Aureispira sp. CCB-E: one gene and its partner. The protein of the gene in region 1 interacts with the protein of each later gene in a pairwise test. Links are inferred from orthologs where the notes say so. Each region holds a gene or a part of one and is shown in the gene's direction. Other genes may lie near its edges. The genes, in order: ruvA and ruvC.

Region 1 (9,881 bases):
AAAAGGACCTGTTTATTTGCATTGTTGGAATGGATGGCACGCTTCTGGGTTTATTGCAGCCGTTTTGTTAAAACAATTTTGTGGATATACTAGCGCAGAAGCTATTCGGTACTGGGATTTGGGGACAGATGGTGCTAATCGAAGCAGTCGATACCAAAAAATTCGTATGATGATTCGTGATTTTGAACCTAACGAAAAGTATCGTTTGTTGGATAAAGAAGGAAATTATATATGCCCCGAAATGCCTCAATTTATAGACAGTTCTAAAATTCAAGTTACTATAAATCATTTGCTTATTGTTCCTGAATCAATTACTGAAAATAGTTCTATCCCTTTGCACAATATTTATTTTAAAGCAGGCAAGTCTACGATTCAAAATATAAGTAAAAATTCAGATATTAAAACTTTACTAAAAGCCTTAAAAACACATAAAGAGTTGGTTGTGGAGATTGGAGGTTATACTGATGATATTGGAAACGATTCTGTAAATCAAGTTTACTCTGAGCAGCGAGCTAGGTATGTCTACGATTATTTGTTGTCTCAAGAAGTTGATAAGAATCGCTTATCTTACAAAGGATATGGTGAACAGAGACCATTGTACAGCAATGCATACGAAGCGACAAGGGTGAAGAATAGACGGATAGAAATAAAAATACTCCAAAGTGTGGGTTTAAAAGAAGGCGATTAGCATTATATGAAATGCTTATAGCCAAAATAGAGCCTGCTTTTTATTTGTGAAATGCATTAGACTAAAGATCGATAGCACTTGTTTCAACAATAAAAAGCAGGCTTGTTTTATTGGGAGCAAATTATTTATTTACTGGAAATAACGGAGAGAATTAGTTCTCTGAATTTGCTTCTAGTGTTTCTAACGTATTGGCTGATTGCACCATCTGCAAAAATTCTGTTCGGTATCCCTCTTTATCATTACCTAAAGCACCTTTGGCTAGTTCTAAAACACTATCATAGGTAGCCGAACCTTTGAACTTAGAATTTCTTAATAACATCCCAAAACCAGCAACGGCTGCCGAAAAGCGATAATTATCAGAACTGTTGTCTAAGTTGGTAATAGCTGTATTTTTAAGTACTTGCTCCAACAAAATAGATTGATCGGATTGAATGGGTTTGTAGCGAAATTTCACGGTCATTAAGTCGGTTTCGTTTCCTGAAACCTTAGTCGTTTGATATTTTAAATCAGCAGCTTGATGAATTATTTGCGTAGATTTTGAATTGGCAAGAATCACTTCGTAAATGGCAGTTACTGTATGACCTGCACCTAGTTCTCCTGCATCTTTGGTATCGTCATCAAAATCCTCGTTCGCCAACAATCTATTTTCGTACCCAATCAAACGGTAAGCTTTAACCATTTTGGGATTAAACTCAATTTGAATTTTTACATCTTTGGCGATTGTAAACATATTGGCACGCATCTGAGTAACGAATACCTTTTTGGCTTCACGAATGTTATCAATATAAAAATAATTGCCGTTCCCTGCATTACTAATCTGTTCCATGCGACCATCTTTATAATTGCCCATACCAAAACCACAGATAGTCAAGTAAATATTGTCTTTTCGTTTTTCTTCAATAAGCGAAACAAGCTCACTAGATGAAGAAACCCCAACGTTAAAGTCGCCGTCTGTTGCTAAAATAACTCGGTTGTTACCATCAGCAATCAAATTTTCTTTGGCAATGTTGTAGGCCAACTCGATACCTTGACCTCCAGCAGTTGACCCGCCAGAATTAATCCCATCAAGAGCATTTAAAATCTTTTCATGTTCAGAAGCAGGAGTGGAAGGCAAAACCAAACCTGCTGCCCCTGCATAGGCAACAATGGCAACTTTATCCTTGTCATCCAACTCAGACAACAAGAGTTTTAGGGATTTTTTAAGTAAAGGGAGCTTGTTTTCAGCACTCATAGAACCAGAGGCATCAATAAGAAAAACCAAATTAGACGATTTTAAATCGGTATAATCCAAGTCTTTGCCTTGCAAACCTATATGAATGAGATGATGTTCAGAATTCCACGGAGTGGTAGATATTTCTGTATTAATCGAAAAAGGATCTTGCCCTTGCGGTTGGGGATAGTCATAATCAAAATAGTTGATCATTTCTTCAATGCGAACAGCGTCGGCTAAAGGCATTTGATCCATTTCTAGATAACGACGAATATTGCTATAAGAAGCATTATCAACATCTATAGAAAAGGTAGAAACAGGTGTTTGAGCAACACCTTTAAAGGTATTTTCATTGATTTTATCGTATTCTTCGGTATTAAGTTTTTCATTTTGTATCGGTTCAGGACTCACTTGATAAGTATAGTTAGCCCCTTCCGTTACAGTCTCAACTTTAGATAGAGCTTTTTGATCCATGGCACGAGCATTCGGTACTTCTTCAAGGTATAATGCCTTATCTACAGTAGCATTTTGACAGGAGAAAATAAACGTAGCACTAAAACCAAGTGCTAATAACTGAAATATTTTTTTCATTGTATTGTATTTTGTTGGGTTATAATAGAGTATCACACTCTAAGAAAATGTTGATTATTATTGTGTTTAGTACTTTGTGTATTTTTTAGCTTTTTTGTGAGAAACTAAAAAAGCATCTTTGCATCAGTTTGATTATCAGTTTTTTAAGGAATTAAGTAACAAAAGTGCACTCTGTTGATAATCAAACTGATGCGATTTTTCCACGAAGTAGTGGTGTTTTATTTTATTGTAAATCGAGCAGGCAACGAATTGGAAAGTAAATTGACTTGATCTCCAATAAACCGAATGCTATAAGTGCCAGGTTGATCTAAGGCATATCGAGGTCTTAAGTCGATGGTGTATAATTGAACTCCATTGCCTTCAATACTAATTAAATCGCTGTCTTCTACCGCACCACTATAAGTTGGGATTTTGCCTACAAAAGGAATTATATTACCTTTTTTGTCTTTAATTTGAAAACAGTTGTTCCAATTTTGACCATTGGCAGGAGAATTGAGCTTGCAAAACGAAACTATTTCTGAAGTATTATTTTTTATGACAAATCTTAACGTAATGGGGTCCCCTAATTGATAACTAGGTTGTGTCATATTTAGACTAATATTTAGTGGAATGGTTCGTTGTGGTGGAATTTCTGTTTTGGGAGCAGTCACAACCTGATTGTCGTTTTGACAACTTAATAAAATGCTACAAAAACAAATTGTTAAGATGGTAGTTCTCATATTTTGAATGATTTAAGTATAGATAAGGATGCACTATTTAGTAAAAAGGGTGTGCAAATGTTTTCATTTTGTTAAAAAAACTATTAAGAGTTAAAGGATAAATAATTATTGTACTAGCTTTTTTATAGTTTTGTGCGTTGATTACATTGTAAACTGTCTCTGTGTGTTAAACACGACGTTAAGATAAATAATATGATTGCCTACATCAAAGGTAAGTTAACCCAAAAAAGTCCAACAGATATTATTATTGAAACTGCCAATGGCATTGGATATCATGTGCACATTACACTAAATACTTATAATAAAATAGCAAATCAGAATGAATTAAAAATCTTAACTCATTTTATTGTAAAAGAAGACAGTCAAACTTTGTACGGTTTTGCAGAAGAGGAAGAAAGGCAGATTTTTGGATTATTAATCTCTGTTTCGGGGGTAGGTCCTAGCACTGCACGGGTTTTGCTATCGACCTTATCACCAGGAGAAGTAAGATCGGCTATTGTTTCAGAGAATATAGCAGTATTAAAGAGTGCCAAGGGGATTGGTCCCAAAGCAGCTAAGCGTATTATTCTGGAGTTAAAAGATAAGGTTTTGAAAGAAGGAGGGGCACAAAGTGCTGCAATTTCACAAACTTTAACAGTTGATAACACTATTCGAGAAGAAGCATTATCTGCATTGGTTGCGTTAGGTTTTAATAAGACATTAGTCCAAAAAGCGCTGAATCGAATATTGAAAACGACCCCTCATATTCAGGATTCAGGGGAGTTAATTAAACAAGCTTTAGGACAACTTTCTTCCTAGCCTACTTTAATTTGAGAAAAAAAAAGACCAAATTAAGTAAATCTAAAAAAAAATAATTTGTTGATTTGCCTAATGTTTTTATTTCGTGTCGATTAAAAGTTGTGAGGAACTTTACTACTTCGCTATTTTTATGGATGATGAATCTTAAAAAATATCATTATCAGCACTCAATATCTTATTTTCGATTTTACGAAGCAGAATTACACTAAAAAAAAGAAACACATTACATTGTTTAACAAAATAGCAGGATATAAGGTTCAATTCTACACAATTATAATTTTCTAGATTAAATTTTTCGACCATTTTTGAAAAATGAATAGACAAAGCAAGCATTTGACTACTAAAATAGGATATATCTATTGTTAGCTAGAAAATCTTTGTCTTAGAAATAAGAGAATCAGCGAAAATTAAATATTTTTGGAGTCATTTTGTTAAAGTCCACTCTTTTTCAGAGCATTACCAATGCCCTAAAAATGGACCTAGATGAGGCGAGTCTACAAAAGACCGTTCGTCTTAATAACCAAGCAGTTTTTTATGAATTTCAAGACACTGAATTTGTGCTTTTGGGTAGTATGTACCTATACAGTAGCAGGATGGAGTACAGACTATAACACTCTCAATTATTTAGAGGAAGATTTTTGGGCTTCGCCAACCTTTTTTATGCCAGACACCTTGCCTCCAATACAGGATAGACCAGAGGTAGATGTATCGAACAAACAAAATCCGTTTGATTTAAAGGACCCCAAAGTAATCGAAAAAAATGTAGAGTATGATGCAGAAAGTAATCTGTATATCATTACTGAAACGATCAACGGATCTTACTATCGATCTCCAATGTACTTAACTCCCGATGAATACTTTAAGTGGAGGGCAGAACAGGAGGACAAAGCCTATTTTAAGGAGTTATCTCAAATGAATAAAGTAGGAAAAGTTGGAGGTGATCCTGTTGCGCCTTATCAAGATCGAATTAGCAATAGCTTGGTTGAGCGTCTGTTTTGTGGTTCAACAATTGATGTTCGACCTCAAGGTAATATAGGTTTGACATTTGGTTTTGATTATCAAAGAATCGCAAATCCTATCTTGACTGAACAACAGCAACAACAAGGTGGTTTTGATTTTGATATGAATATTCAGCTGAGTGTGGTCGGTAAGATTGGGCAAAAACTAAAGCTGTCTTTTAACTATAACACACAAGCTACCTTTGATTTTGATCGCCAAATTAAAGTAGAATATTTGAGTGATACAGAATGTTCAGAAGATGACATTATCAAAAAAATAGAAGCAGGTAACGTTAGTTTTCCATTGCGTTCTTCTCTTATACAGGGGCGCCAAAATTTATTTGGCTTTCGCACAGATTTGCAATTTGGTCGTTTAAAAATGTCTTTGGTTGCTTCTCAAAGTCAAACCAAACGAAAAGAAATTCAAATCAAAGGTGGTTCTCAATTGCAAGATTTTGAGGTAACAGCAGATAATTATGATGAAAATCGACATTTCTTCCTTTCTCATTACAACCGTGCTACTTACGAAGAGAATTTAACGACGCTACCTCAGATCAATACGCTGTTTAATATTACCAAAATAGAAGTATGGGTAACCAATGATCGAAATGTAACCGAAGGCGTTCGAGATGTCGTGGCTTATGCAGATTTGGGAGAAACGGATCCTAGCAAAATGGTTAGTGGCAACCAATACAATCCTTCGACCGCATCTGAACAAGGGATTGATTTAAGAAACAATCGTCTACCAGATAATGATGCCAATGATTTATATAAAGAGTTGTTGGCTAGTGAAAATGGGACTCCTTCGGGGAACGCTCGTGGGCTTCAAACATCTATTAGTGCTTTACAAGGTGCCCCGTTTAATATGAGTGATGCAGAAGACTTTGTGAAAATCAGAGCCCGTAAATTGTCGCCCTCAGAGTTTACCTATGATCCTAAACTTGGGTTCGTATCTGTCAATGTGTCGATCAAGCCAACAGATGTAGTCGCAGTGGCTTATCAATATACTTATAATGGTCAGATATACCAAGTGGGGGAGTTTGCACAAGATTTGCCTTTGAATGCTGACACTTTGAATGTAATGCATTTAAAATTATTAAAGGGAGTTAGAACAAGAGTTGATTTGCCAATTTGGGACTTAATGATGAAAAACATTTATTCCTTAGGAGCCTATCAAATTAATCAAGAAGACTTTATGCTGGATGTCTTTTATCAAGACCCAGGAGGAGGAGAGAAGCGATTTTTGCCAGAGGGACCACCAGAAGGAAAGCCCTTGATTACGATGTTGAACTTAGATAATCTGAACAGAGCAAGAGACCCTATTCCTGATGGACAGTTTGACTATATCCCAGGGACAACGATTTTGCCTAGAAACGGACGTGTCATTTTTCCAGTTTTAGAGCCTTTTGGAAGTTCGTTGGCTGGAGAGTTTTATCGAACACCTGGTGATCCTGCAAGTTTACATCCTATTTCTCAAAAATATCTATACAACCAGCTCTACGATTCTACAATTACAAGAGCAAGAGAATTTCCAGAGTTTAATCGATACATTATACGAGGTCGTTACAAGTCTAGTGTTTCTTCTGAAATTTCCTTGGGAGGATTTAATATTCCGAAAGGGTCGGTAGTGGTAACAGCAGGTGGACGTACATTGACAGAAGGTACGGATTATACGATTGATTATAATTTGGGAAGAATTAAAATTTTGAATGAGGCTTATTTGAATTCTGGACAGCCAGTTCGAGTTGCTTTTGAGGACAATGCTACCTTTGGGTTTAATCAACAAGGCTTTTTTGGAGCAAGGTTTGATTACTTTGTTAATAAAGATCTGAATATTGGAGCTACCTTTTTGCACTTAAACGAACGCCCCTTTACACAGAAGGTAAATTATGGGGATGACCCTATTTCGAATAGTATTTATGGGTTTGACGTACAATATAGCAGCGAAGCACCTTGGTTAACTCGTTTGATAGATAAAATACCATTGATTAGCACCAAGGCAATGTCAAATATTTCGTTTTCAGCAGAATTTGCACATTTAATTCCTGGTTCTCCAGATATTATCAATCAAGCTAATGACGAAGGAGGAGTTGTTTTTATTGATGATTTTGAGGGATCAACGAGCAATTTTAATTTGTCTATTCCAAGTTTAAATTGGGTGTTGGCAAGTACGCCAAGAAGTGACCTTTCTAATCCTTTGTTCCCAGAAGCAAGTTTGTCAAATGATTTGGAATACAATAAAAACAGAGCAAGAATAGCATGGTATAACTTGGAACCTGCTTTAAATTTTACCTCTGGTTCTAAGAGTATTTATACACGCGAAATTCAACAACAAGAGGTTTTTCAAAATGTTCAAAATACAGGTTTAACCTATACTGGACTACGTACATTTGATTTGTCTTATAGACCGAAGGAACGTGGACCTTATAACTTTGATACGACAAACATAGATCCAGCTACAGGAGAATTTACCAACCCTGCTGATCGTTGGGGAGGTGTTATGCGTAGTTTGACAAATACTGATTTTGAGGCTTCTAATATTGAGTTTGTCGAAATGTGGGTCATGAGTCCTTTTAAAGAAGGTTATGGTGGTAATGGTGGAGACTTGTATATTGAGTTGGGAGATGTTTCGGAAGATATCTTAAAAGATTCTCGATTGTTCTTTGAGAATGGGATACCAGCCGCCAATTCTAATACTAGTACAGATGAAACTGTCTGGTCAAGAATTCCAAGAACACAAGCTGTGACACGTGCTTTTGACAATGATCCTGCTATTAGAGACCAACAAGATATTGGTTTGGATGGCTTTGATGATGAAGGAGAACGTCAGCATTATGCTTCTTATCTAAGTGCCATGCAACGAATTGTTGCACCAGGTATTTTCCAAGGCATTCAAGATGACCCAGCAGGAGATAACTTCCGTTTTTATAGAGATGCCTTTTATGATGATCCTGCCAACATTCCTTCAGGAAACTTAGAAGACCCAACTTTGTATCGTTATATTAAATATAACAACCCACAGGGTAACTCTTCTAATGATCAGAGTACCAATAATCAGGCTATTTCAACTTCTACCAACATTCCAGATACAGAGGATTTAAACAAAGATAATACGTTAAACGAGCAAGAGTCGTACTATCGTTATCATATTCCAATTCGCAGAGAAAATGGTGATGAAATGGCATTTACTCAGTATACCATTGATTCTGTTCGTATGAACTATGATGGCCCTAATGGACCAGAGACAGTATATTGGTATCAGTTGAAAATCCCTGTGGATAAATTTACCAGTCGTGTCGGAGGAATTTCTGATTTCCGTGCCATTCGATTTATGAGAATGTATATGACAGGGTTTGAAGAGAAAACGACATTGCGTATGGCTCGTCTAGATTTGATTCGCAATCAATGGAGACGTTATATCAGAGATTTGACCTTGCCAGGTTTGATTATTCCTCCAGAAGATCCAAGTAACACAACATTTGATGTATTTGCAGTAAATATTGAAGAAAATGGTTCTAAAATTCCATTTAATTATGTGTTGCCTCCTGGTGTATCTCGTGAACAAGTGATTGGTTCTGTTACCAATGCACAACAAAATGAACAATCGCAAGCGTTGAGAGTTTGTAACCTAGAAGATGGAGATGCTAGAGGAATTTATAAAATCGTAGACTTGGATATGCGGGTTTATGAACGTTTAAAAATGTATGTTCATGCAGAAAATTTGAGAGGAGAGCAAGAAAATGATCCTGGAGACATGACCATGTTTATGCGAATAGGAAGTGATTTTGAAAATAACTACTATGAGTATGAAATTCCTTTGACAATGTCAGACGAAAGTGGAGGAATCAAAGACGATCAAAATATTTGGTTGGAAGAAAATCAATTTGATTTCCCACTCGAATTACTACGTCAAGTAAAAGTCGATAGAGAAGTGAAAGGAATTGCCTTGAGTGATTTGTATGAGTCATTTGATGGAAATAATATTATTAGAGTAAAAGGTAACCCAACACTTGGGCAAGTAAAAGGGGTAATGGTTGGGGTACGCAACCGCAAAGACGATGGTTTGGCACGTTGTGCAGAGATTTGGATTAATGAGTTGCGTTTGACTGGTTTTGACGAGCGAGGTGGATTTGCTGGTTTGGCGAGATTGGATGTTCAACTAGCCGATTTTGGACAATTGACGGCATCGGGAAGTTACCAATCCATTGGTTTTGGAAATATCGACCAAAGTGTCGGAGAGCGTAGTCGTGAGGAGTTGATACAATACGATATTTCAGGTTCTTTGAAATTGGACAAGTTCTTTCCTGAAAAATGGAAATTAAGCATTCCTTTTTATGCGCAGTATTCTCAAGAGATTAGTACGCCAGAGTTTGATCCATATCAACTGGATGTTCCTTTAGAACAACGTTTGGCTTCTATTTCTGATTTGAGAAGACGAGATTCTATTCGACAAGCAGCGAGAACCATACGAACGATTTCTAGTTTTAACTTTACAAATGTTCGAAAGGGAAGAACGTCTAAATTTGTCCCATTACCAACAGATATTTCTAATTTCTCCTTTACGTATGCACAATCGAGTAATATTTTCCGCTCACCAATAATTGAACGAGAAGAACGGACGGAGCATAGAGGAGTTTTGGATTATAATTACTCTCCTGGAGTTAAACCGATTTATCCATTTAAAAAGGCGATTAATAAAATAAAAAATAAAAATGCTGTAAAATGGTTGGGACTCATTCGAGAAATTAACATTAATCCATTGCCTAATGCCATTGGCTTTAGAAATGAATTGAAGCGTAATTTTGGGGAAACAACGTATCGATTTACAGATGCAACTACTAGTACTTATTACGATAAGAAGTTTATTTGGGATAGAG
Region 2 (9,825 bases), 5.8 Mb from region 1 along the record:
TTGGTTTGCCCATCTACCGAAGTAGTATATTGACGACCAGCTTTGATTGGAACTTTTGTATTTCTCGCTATAATGGTATCCATTAGCCCTCCTACTGTTTCAATTCCCAACGACAAAGGCGTTACATCTAATAACAATATATCCTGATTATTTCCTGCCAAAATATCCGCTTGCACTGCGGCGCCCAAAGCAACAACTTCATCTGGATTAAGCGTATTGTTAAGCTTTTTATCAAAAAACTGTCCTACCCGTTGCTGTATTAAATCCATTCGAGTCGAGCCACCTACCATAATAACTTCATCAATATCTCTAATACTTAACTCCGCATCTTTGAGTGCATTTTCGCAAGCTGCCAAAGTTCGTTGTACCAAAGGTTGCACCATTTCTTCAAATTGATCTTTGGTCATTTGGCAAGTAATTCCAGCGATAGTTGTTTCAAAAGTAGCTTTCTTTGCAAAAGATTTTTTGGCTGCTTCTGCTGCTAATCGAAGTTCTTGTGTCAGTGCGGCATTATTATCTGTATCAAATTTGTAGGTATCCATCCAATATTGCTGAATCGCACGATCAAAGTCATCCCCTCCCAAGAAAGTATCTCCATTTGTAGACAACACCTCAAAGATACCATGTTCTATCTTAAGAATAGAAATATCAAATGTTCCGCCTCCCAAATCATAAACAGCAACCGTTTTAATATCATCTGCATCCAACCCAATTCCATATGCCAAACTTGCCGCAGTGGGTTCATTGACAATACGCAAGACATCCAGTCCTGCTAATTTCCCTGCATCCCGTGTTGCTTGACGTTGGGCATCGTTAAAATAAGCAGGAACTGTAATAACGGCACGAGTCACCTCAGCACCAAGCGTTTTCTCAATACGTCGTTTGAGTTGTGCCAAAATTTTTGCCGACAATTCAATTGGCGTATAAAATTTATCCTTAATCCTAATTTTAACCAAGCTATCTTCTACCTCATTATCAATAATTTGATAAGAAAAAAAGCGCTTATAGTCTTCCACATCTTGATACGATTTTCCCATCAATCGCTTAATCGAAAAAATGGTATTCTCTGGATCTGTCACTAATTTTTCAATCGCATCATGCCCTACCACTACAGAATTTTCATTTTCAAAATGTATAATAGATGGGACTAAGGCATTTTTACCAATATGATCCGTAACAACAGTCGGCGTTCCATCTAACATATAAGCAACTAAACTATTTGTTGTTCCTAGGTCTATACCAATAATAACGTTTTCTTTTGGTACTTCTACTTCTTTTAATGTTCCCTTCGTTAAGTCTATTGGAATTTTTGCCATAACGTTTTATTTGTTCTCATTTTGTTGGTTCTTGTACAAATCATGTTTTTACTATTATTATAGTACGTAAAAAATCAACGAACTACTTATATATAAATACACATTATTTATCAAAGAACAGTTTTGTTTAAACTAAAAAGTTTGCCTGCTGTATTTCAGACAACATATTATCACACAAGTTTGTTGATATCTTATATGAATTAGCCACAAAAGTACTAAGAACCAACTATAATTTAAACCTATTGGTCTAAAAACATTTGTTCTTCTTTAACAAAATGAAATTCTCCTTCTAGTTTTTATGCTTCATTTTCTTCTTTTAGTTTTTTTATTTTTAATATAATGCAGCATCCTCTCCAATAGAAAAAGAAAAATGGTTTGTTTTTTCAGTTTTTTTTTCTTAAATTTACTCGAATTCTTAAAGTCCACCTATTGGAGTATTGGGCTTTGTAGGTAATTGTTTCTATCAATCATTTTTTAACCCATTTTTACTGTGGCATTTAATATTCTAACCAAATTCAAACCGGATCAAATAAAAAGTAGAAATCTTGATACTGGCTTTTTGAGTAAGTATTATAAAGGTATACAAAACATATTGATTCAAAAGACGCATGTTGAGCAAACAACAGAGTATTTCTTTTGTGAGAATTATACTGCTGATGAGCATCTACTAGTTTTTGGTACACCCACAGCAACGCAAAAAATGCTATTTAAGGCAGCAGGAAAAGGGCAAGAAGGATTTGATAAGACAAAAGTCTCGATGGGAACTTGTTTTATTTTGAACGAAAAAGGCAGCAAAGTACTTTGTCTTTATCCCAATTTATCGCTAGCTAAAGGCAAAAAAGCTAGTGTCATGAGGACACTAAAAAAAATGCAACGTACTTCATTAAAATTAATTGATGAAATTCGTTGGTTAGATGCTCCTCTTATGGTCGATTCTAAAGATCCTTCGAAAATAGAACAGGTTGTTGACCCCAATACTTCGAATACTGAAAACAATCAAACGGTACTGGTTAGTACAGAGGAAATTGTAGATAAAGCCAAAAACTTAAAACGGGGAATTGAAAAATTGGTAAAGGATGTCATGCCTCGTTATAAAAAGAGAGAAACCACCAATAACGATGCTGCTTTTGTAAAAGCGCTTCGAAAAGCAGGGCATCTTTTTTTAGCGCAATTGACTCAAACCGATGAAAAAACTAGAAATAGTTTTACTTCTCAGAAAAAAGTTTTGGAATCTGGATTACCTCAATGGAAAGAGTTAGAATCAAGAATTCATTCACAAAAAAGCAAAGCAGAAAGTAGGGCAACATTAAAAAAATCACTACTAGGAGTAGTTGAAAAAATGAATGAACGCCGATCTGAAATAAAAACAATTTTGAAACGAGTAAACCTTAAAACACTTGGATAAAATATAGCATTTTGCTCCATGGATTACTCTTATCTGTAATTTTAACATTCACACTTAAAAAAACATAAAAACCAATGGCAAAGGAATTATTTGACTTTAAGGCATTTCAAGCATTAAAATATGCAGAATACAAAAAACAACACGCTAAAACAGCTGTTGTAAAAAAAGCAAAAGCAGGTCTAGTATTTACAAAGTATAACCTTGGTAGCAAAAAGAAAATTGCTGTTTTTATTCCTTTTCTAAAATGGGACGAAGCAGACAAAGCCTATAAAGCATTAAAAAAAGACAAGAGTATCCACTTAGTTAAATGGACTTCTTTGGTAAAAGCAACTCAAGGCAAAGGTGAAATCACTTTAGAAATCAAAAAAGGAGGTCTAACAGCAGATGTCATTGTAGAAGAATTGAACGAGCTATTTGACAAAACAATTAAATTAAAACTAAATGTAACGGGTACATCAGAAGATGCTTCTGAAATTGATACCAATACAGAGCTTGAACCTGAAACTAAGACAGAACCCAATAATAACACGGACGATACGCTTGAAGAAGAAACGGAACTAAGTACATTAGGTGACTTGAAAAGCGCATTCCAAGAGGCTAAAAAGATTTACGATCAAGTTGCAAAAGTAGACAGTTCTAAAAAACCTAAGGTAATACTTTCTGCTTGGAATAAAATTGAAGAATTGATGCCTCAATTGGAGACTTTCATTTCTAGCTCTGATAAAGACAAACAAGTAGAAGCGGCTAAAAAAATTAATGAAGCGGCTAAAACTATTCAGAGTAAACTTCAACCTCATATTGACAAAATTAGAGCAAAACAAGGAGAAAAATCTAATAGTAATTTAGACACCTTAACTAGCGGTATTAGCAACAAGGCAGCTCAGTTATTATCTAAATACAAAGACCAAATTGAATCTATCGAAGGTTTGGCAGAAAAATTACAAAACATCAGTCAAATTGCCTAAATTGCTCCGTAAGCAGCGACTAGGAAAAGCGCTGTTTTAAGACTCGAATTATACAATACATTTAATATAAATCAAAGGTTGTGTTCAATGAATGCAACCTTTTTTTGTTGAAGTAGATGAGCATAAAAACTAAGTTTATTTATAGTATTAATCGAAAAGCAAAGAGGAAACAGTTCGATGTTACGATACAGTAGCCCCTAAGATGTTTTTTGATAAAAAATCGTACAAAAAGAAATGCAGTTTACTTGTATTTTTTCTAAACGATTAGTTATTTTAATTAAATTTGGATTTAACTTTTTGTCTCTCAAACTACTCAAATTGGACTAAGTATGATAATCAAAACTAATTACGTTGATATAAACAATCGAACCATTTTTGCTGCTAAAATTGAGCTAAAGGACAAAAAAATAGCTCAAATTACTCCCATTAATGAATCAGTGGAAGGTTATGCTATTCCTGGATTTGTCGATGCACATGTGCACATAGAAAGTTCTATGCTCATTCCTTCTGAGTTTGCCCGTTTAGCAGTCATTCACGGTTCCGTCGGAACGGTCTCTGATCCTCATGAAATTGCTAATGTAATGGGGCTTGAAGGGGTTTATTATATGATTGAAAATGGGAAAAAAGTGCCCTTTAAGTTTAATTTTGGGGCTCCTTCTTGTGTTCCTGCTACTAGTTTTGAAACAGCAGGAGCAGAAATTGATGTGGAAGGAATCAAAACATTGATGGCGGACAACGACATCAAATATATGGCAGAAATGATGAATTACCCTGGGGTAATTTTTGAGGATCCCATGGTTATGGCTAAACTAGCAGCTGCCAAGGCTGCTAACAAACCTATTGATGGGCATGCTCCAGGTGTTCGAGGGGAACAAATTCAAAAATACATTCAGGCAGGTATTAGTACCGATCACGAATGTTTTGAATTGGAAGAAGCCTTGGAAAAACTCAGCTTGGGTATGAAAGTTATCATTCGAGAAGGTTCTGCTGCTAAAAATTTTGACACCTTAATTTCTATACTTCCCGAGCATACAGCTAACGTTATGTTTTGTTCGGATGATAAACATCCTGATGACCTTATGTTGGGTCATATCAACCAACTAGCAGCAAGAGCAGTGGCACAGGGTATTCCCTTATTTGATGTCCTTCAAGTTGCCTGCATCAACCCAGTACAACATTACAATTTAGATATTGGATTATTACAAGTGGGCGATTGGGCAGACTTTGCCATTGTAAAAGATCTACAGAATTTTGAAGTTGAAGCTACCTATATCAATGGGCAACTTGTTGCTCAAGACGGTAAATCACTTATTCATAGAGTGGATGAAGTAGCTATTAATAACTTCAATACCTACCCTAAAGAGGCTAAAGAGTTTGTCTGTGTTCCTCAAACAGAAACCCTTCATGTGATCAAAGCAATTGATGGCGCCTTGATTACTGAAAGTTTTGAAGCCCCTGCCAAAATTGAGCAGGGCAATACCATATCTAACACCGAAACAGATGTTCTCAAAATGGTCGTTGTGAATCGCTATTCCAACACACCTCCTGCTGTTGCCTTTATCAATGGATTTAATTTAAAAGAAGGGGCATTGGCATCTTGTGTAGGACACGATTCTCACAATATTATTGCGGTCGGAACAGATGATGATGCCATTTGTAAAGCAGTTAATTTGATTATAAAAAACAAAGGGGGTATTTCGGCAATTGGTTCTCAACAAGAACACGTTTTGCCACTTCCTGTCGCTGGTATTATGTCAACCGATGAAGGTGAGCTTGTCGCCAATTTATATTCTACAATTGACCGATTTTCAAAGGAGCAATTGGGCTGTAGCCTAAGAGCCCCTTTTATGACCCTATCTTTTATGGCTTTGTTGGTTATTCCTAGATTAAAATTAAGTGACAAAGGGCTATTTGATGGAGGTGATTTCAAATTTACGCCTTTATTTGTATAAAGCTATCTATAATGGGTACAATAGTTCGTTCCAAAATGAATGGGCTATTGTATTCCTATTCCTTTACTAAGGCTGAATAGTGCATTCCCTACTAGAAGTAACAGGCATTTGCTCCTCGCTTTCAGCTTCTTTTTCATTCCATCCTAAGCGAGCAATCAAAAAAGCCCCAACAACAGATGGCAACACAACATTGATCATCCAAAGACTAAACGTAGCAGACAAGATCGACATTGATGCATCTTCTTTTACAGTCAAATATCCCAAGATTAACACGGCAATATTACCTCTTGCCAATAGACCTGTTGAGGGTGGTAACGGTATTCCTGTTTGCAATAAATAGACGATTATGACCCCCAAAAAAGTGCTTAAAATGTTTGCATCAAATCCAAAAAAGAACAGCAGGCAAACATACTGAGAAGAATAAATCCAGTAACGTGTTATTGAATAGCCTAAGGCTTCTATTAATTCTTTGTTATTGTAATAATCAAAAGAAGAACGTTGCATCTTCATCGCCCAGTTTCTTGTCCATTTAAACTTCATGCTATACGGCACAATTTTTCGTAGATTAAAATAGATTCCCAACAAACAACTCGATGCGACTCCCCCCACTAAGATCAAGCTACTTAACAATGCTTCATGGATAGGAATAAGTCCCCCATAAAATGCGCCCATCAATCCCCACCATCCTCCAACAACCAAAACAATCCATTGGCTAGAAATACCAACCATTGTTGCCCAAATAGCCAATAAGCGGTTTTGGGGAGATACCATCATTACACGTCCTCCATACTCTCCTACTCTATTGGGTGTAAACAAAGAACAACTCAATCCGATTAGCACTACTTTTAGGGCTTGGAAAAATGAAATAGATTCAATTTTACGCATCAAAGCTAGCCATTTTTGAGTTTCAAAAAACCAATTCAAAGGCATTAATACAAGTACAAGCATCAATAAAGGAACTTTTTTCCAAGACAAATGCTGCCAAAATTCTACTCCTAATTTTTGCAAGGTCAAATCTTCTCTGCCAAAAATTTGATGATATAGAATAGCTCCCAAAACAATAACCAATGTCAGTTTTAGAATACGTACAAAAAATTTATGTTGTGCTAACGACTTAAAAAGAAAGCCTTTACCTTTAATAGATAACGATGATGTTGTATTTGTATGCATGTTGCAAATTTACAAGAATTTACTAATCTTCTGTAAGATCGTAAGCTTCTAATTTTGTGTCTCAAAAAAAGAAACAATTTGTTTTTCGCTTTGTTTTTTAAACTTGTTTGTATCTTTGTCTTTTACCAATTAGCAAATAACGAACTAAACGTATGAGCATAAAACCAAAAATCATATTGGGCATAGACCCTGGTAGCAATGTCTTGGGCTATGCCTTTATACAAGTTATTAACAAAAAAAAGCCGCGCATTATTACAATGGGCACCCTCAGTATGGCTAAATATGACAATCATGGTCAAAAGTTAGCACATATTTTTACAGAACTTCAAAAACTTATCCAACTTTACCAACCTACAGATGCAGGCATCGAAGCTCCTTTTTATGGTAAAAACGTGCAATCTATGCTAAAACTAGGTAGAGCTCAAGGAGTTGCTATGGTAGCCATTGCCCAGAAAGGCATTCCCGTTGAAGAATATTCTCCTCGTAGCATAAAAAAAGCTGTTACAGGTAATGGAAATGCCTCCAAAGAACAGATTGCTAGGATGTTGCCACACGTCGTAGATGGAGATATTAAAACAGACCTCTTGGATGCTACGGATGCCCTAGGGGTTGCTTTTTGTCATCACATCCAAACTCAAGGAATGGCTTTAGGGCAAAAAAAATACAACGACTGGGGTAGTTTTTTAAAAGATAACCCTAATAAAAGAGCAAAATTTTAGTCGTTTTGCCTATTGAATGGCATACCCTCTTCTACTTTTATAACTGCCTATTCATACTGCTTTGAAGAATAAAAAGCTTATTATTAACAAGCAAAAATCTCAAAAACAGAAAGATTTTTTTGACACATTATTCACAAAAAAGATAGAATCTATCTAAGCACTTTTTTGTCCTTGCTAAAAATAAAGCGTATTTTTGTAGGCTTACTCTTAAGAAGTATTTACGAATCATTTCATGTTTAAGTAATCGTTCAGAAAAAATTATATAAACCACGCTAGCAACGTAGCTAACTAAAAGCAAAACGCTCACGAAGTAAACAACCTTTTTTGTAAAGACATCAACTTAGTTTTTCAATTTCTTATAAACTAAAAAAGGCAACTTGCCTTAAATTAATAACTAAGTTGACGGACTCCTTTGGGCAGACTACGATTAAAAAAACATTAGAATTAAAAAAATGATTTTGTAGCATTTACAACATCAACTCTAACATCAACTAACCAGTATAGATTACAAGGATATAATGGACGAGAATAAAAATTTCACAAAAAAATTTACTAAAAAGAAAGATGCTTTCTCTGAGCACGGGAAGGTGCAACCTCAAGCTATTAACTTAGAAGAGGCGGTACTTGGTGCATTAATGCTTGATAAAGATGCCGTTGCTTTGATTATTGATATTTTACGTCCTGCTTCTTTTTATAGGGAAGCTCATCAGCATATTTATAAAGCTATCTGTGTACTCTTTGAAAAAAGCCATCCTATTGACTTGTTAACAGTGACAGAGGAGTTGAAGAAAATGGGGAAACTGGAAATGGTCGGAGGACCTTATCAATTAGTAGAATTGACCAATCGTGTCGCTTCGTCTGCTAACATTGAATTCCATGCCCGAATCATAGCTCAAAAATTTATTCAGAGAGAACTAATCAGAAGTTCTACCGAAACCATCCGAGCTGCTTATGAAGATACGGTAGATGTTTTTGACTTGCTCGATAGCGCAGAGCAAAATTTATTCAACATCACAGAACAGAACCTAAGCCGTGGCTCGTTGGGTATGAGTACATTGGTCAATATGGCTGTTAAACAGCTGGAGGAAATGAGTGGAAAAGAAGAGGGCTTAACAGGGGTTCCTACAGGTTTTGTCAATTTGGATAAATTGACATCGGGTTGGCAGCCTTCTGATTTAATTATTATTGCAGCTCGACCAGGTATGGGAAAGTGTTTGGGCAAAGGCACGAAAGTGCTCAAATATGATGGACAACTTGAAAAAGTCGAAAATATCCAAGTTGGAGATTTATTGATGGGAGATGATTCCACGCCTCGAACAGTTGCGTCTATTGCTCGTGGCAAAGAAAAAATGTACTGGATTTATCAAAATGAAGGCATTCCTTACAGAGTCAATGAAAGTCATGTCTTGTCACTAAAATCTAGTGCTACTTATGATTCTTATGCCAAAGGAGAGGTCTTAAATATTTCTGTTAAAGACTGGCTTGGCAAATCGGATTCTTTTAAATCTAATTTCAAAGGATATAAAGTTCCTGTTGATTTTCAAGCACAAACAACCTCATTGCCTTCTTATTTCATTGGGTTGTGGTTAGGTCTTGGTACAGGTACAGCTAATCATGCATCATATAAAACACAAAACCAAAAAGCGGTTCGTTATATTCGTCAATTTGCGACACAACAAAACTTGTCAATTGAAACCAGACAGTTAAGAGAAAATATTTCTCAGTCTACTGTTGAGCACTCTCAAATATCTAGTGGTTATAGTTTGATGAATGATTTACAGCAATCGAACTTAATTAAAAACAAACATATTCCGACAGAATATCTTATCAACTCCTCAAACAAGCGTTTGGATTTATTGGCAGGGTTCATTGATAGTAGTGGGCGTTATATCGCTGCATCCGATTGCTATGAAATTGCCATAACAGGGCTATCTATCGCTGAACAACTTAAGTTTTTATGTGATTCTCTAGGATTTAGAACCTCATTGGTAAGCACCGAAACATCCCAAACCTCATCATCTAGCCTTGCTACTTATACCCTTTCTATTCGTGGTAATATTGCCAATATTCCTGTAAGGATCAACAACCAAGCCGAAGTTCGTGCTTATCAAAAAGATTGGCGCTTAACGGATATTCGAGTTGAAGAAGACATAGTAGACGATTATTATGGTTTTACTCTAGATAAAAACCACCTGTTTTTATTAGAGGATATGACTGTGACACACAATACTTCTTTTACAATGGCTGTTGCTAGAAATGCTGCTATTGAGTTCAACAAAGGAGTTGCCTTTTTCTCTT

What was found.
Region 2: the proteins of ruvA (region 1) and ruvC interact in binary tests that used the Escherichia coli proteins (3 or more experiments, as listed by UniProt). The link is inferred for Aureispira sp. CCB-E from one-to-one orthologs.

What each region holds. Positions count from the first base shown.
Region 1 is NZ_CP133671.1:482,143-492,023, forward strand. Bases 2,271-5,203 are described here. They hold ruvA (Holliday junction branch migration protein RuvA), read left to right. Parts: upstream 2,271-3,400; coding sequence 3,401-4,006; downstream 4,007-5,203. Other genes in these bases: QP953_RS01850 (von Willebrand factor type A domain-containing protein), read right to left, coding at 2,271-2,489; QP953_RS01855 (hypothetical protein), read right to left, coding at 2,708-3,208; sprA (cell surface protein SprA), read left to right, coding at 4,541-5,203. In the rest of the region: QP953_RS01845 (OmpA family protein), read left to right, coding at 1-688; more of QP953_RS01850, read right to left, coding at 840-2,270; more of sprA, read left to right, coding at 5,204-9,881. UniProt on the Escherichia coli protein: The RuvA-RuvB-RuvC complex processes Holliday junction (HJ) DNA during genetic recombination and DNA repair.
Region 2 is NZ_CP133671.1:6,233,360-6,243,184, forward strand. The notes cover bases 5,867-8,743. They hold ruvC (crossover junction endodeoxyribonuclease RuvC), read left to right. Parts: upstream 5,867-6,960; coding sequence 6,961-7,527; downstream 7,528-8,743. Other genes in these bases: QP953_RS24205 (lysylphosphatidylglycerol synthase domain-containing protein), read right to left, coding at 5,867-6,808; dnaB (replicative DNA helicase), read left to right, coding at 8,046-8,743. Also shown: molecular chaperone DnaK, read right to left, coding at 1-1,316; QP953_RS24190 (hypothetical protein), read left to right, coding at 1,807-2,721; QP953_RS24195 (hypothetical protein), read left to right, coding at 2,796-3,686; ade (adenine deaminase), read left to right, coding at 4,016-5,638; more of QP953_RS24205, read right to left, coding at 5,705-5,866; more of dnaB, read left to right, coding at 8,744-9,825.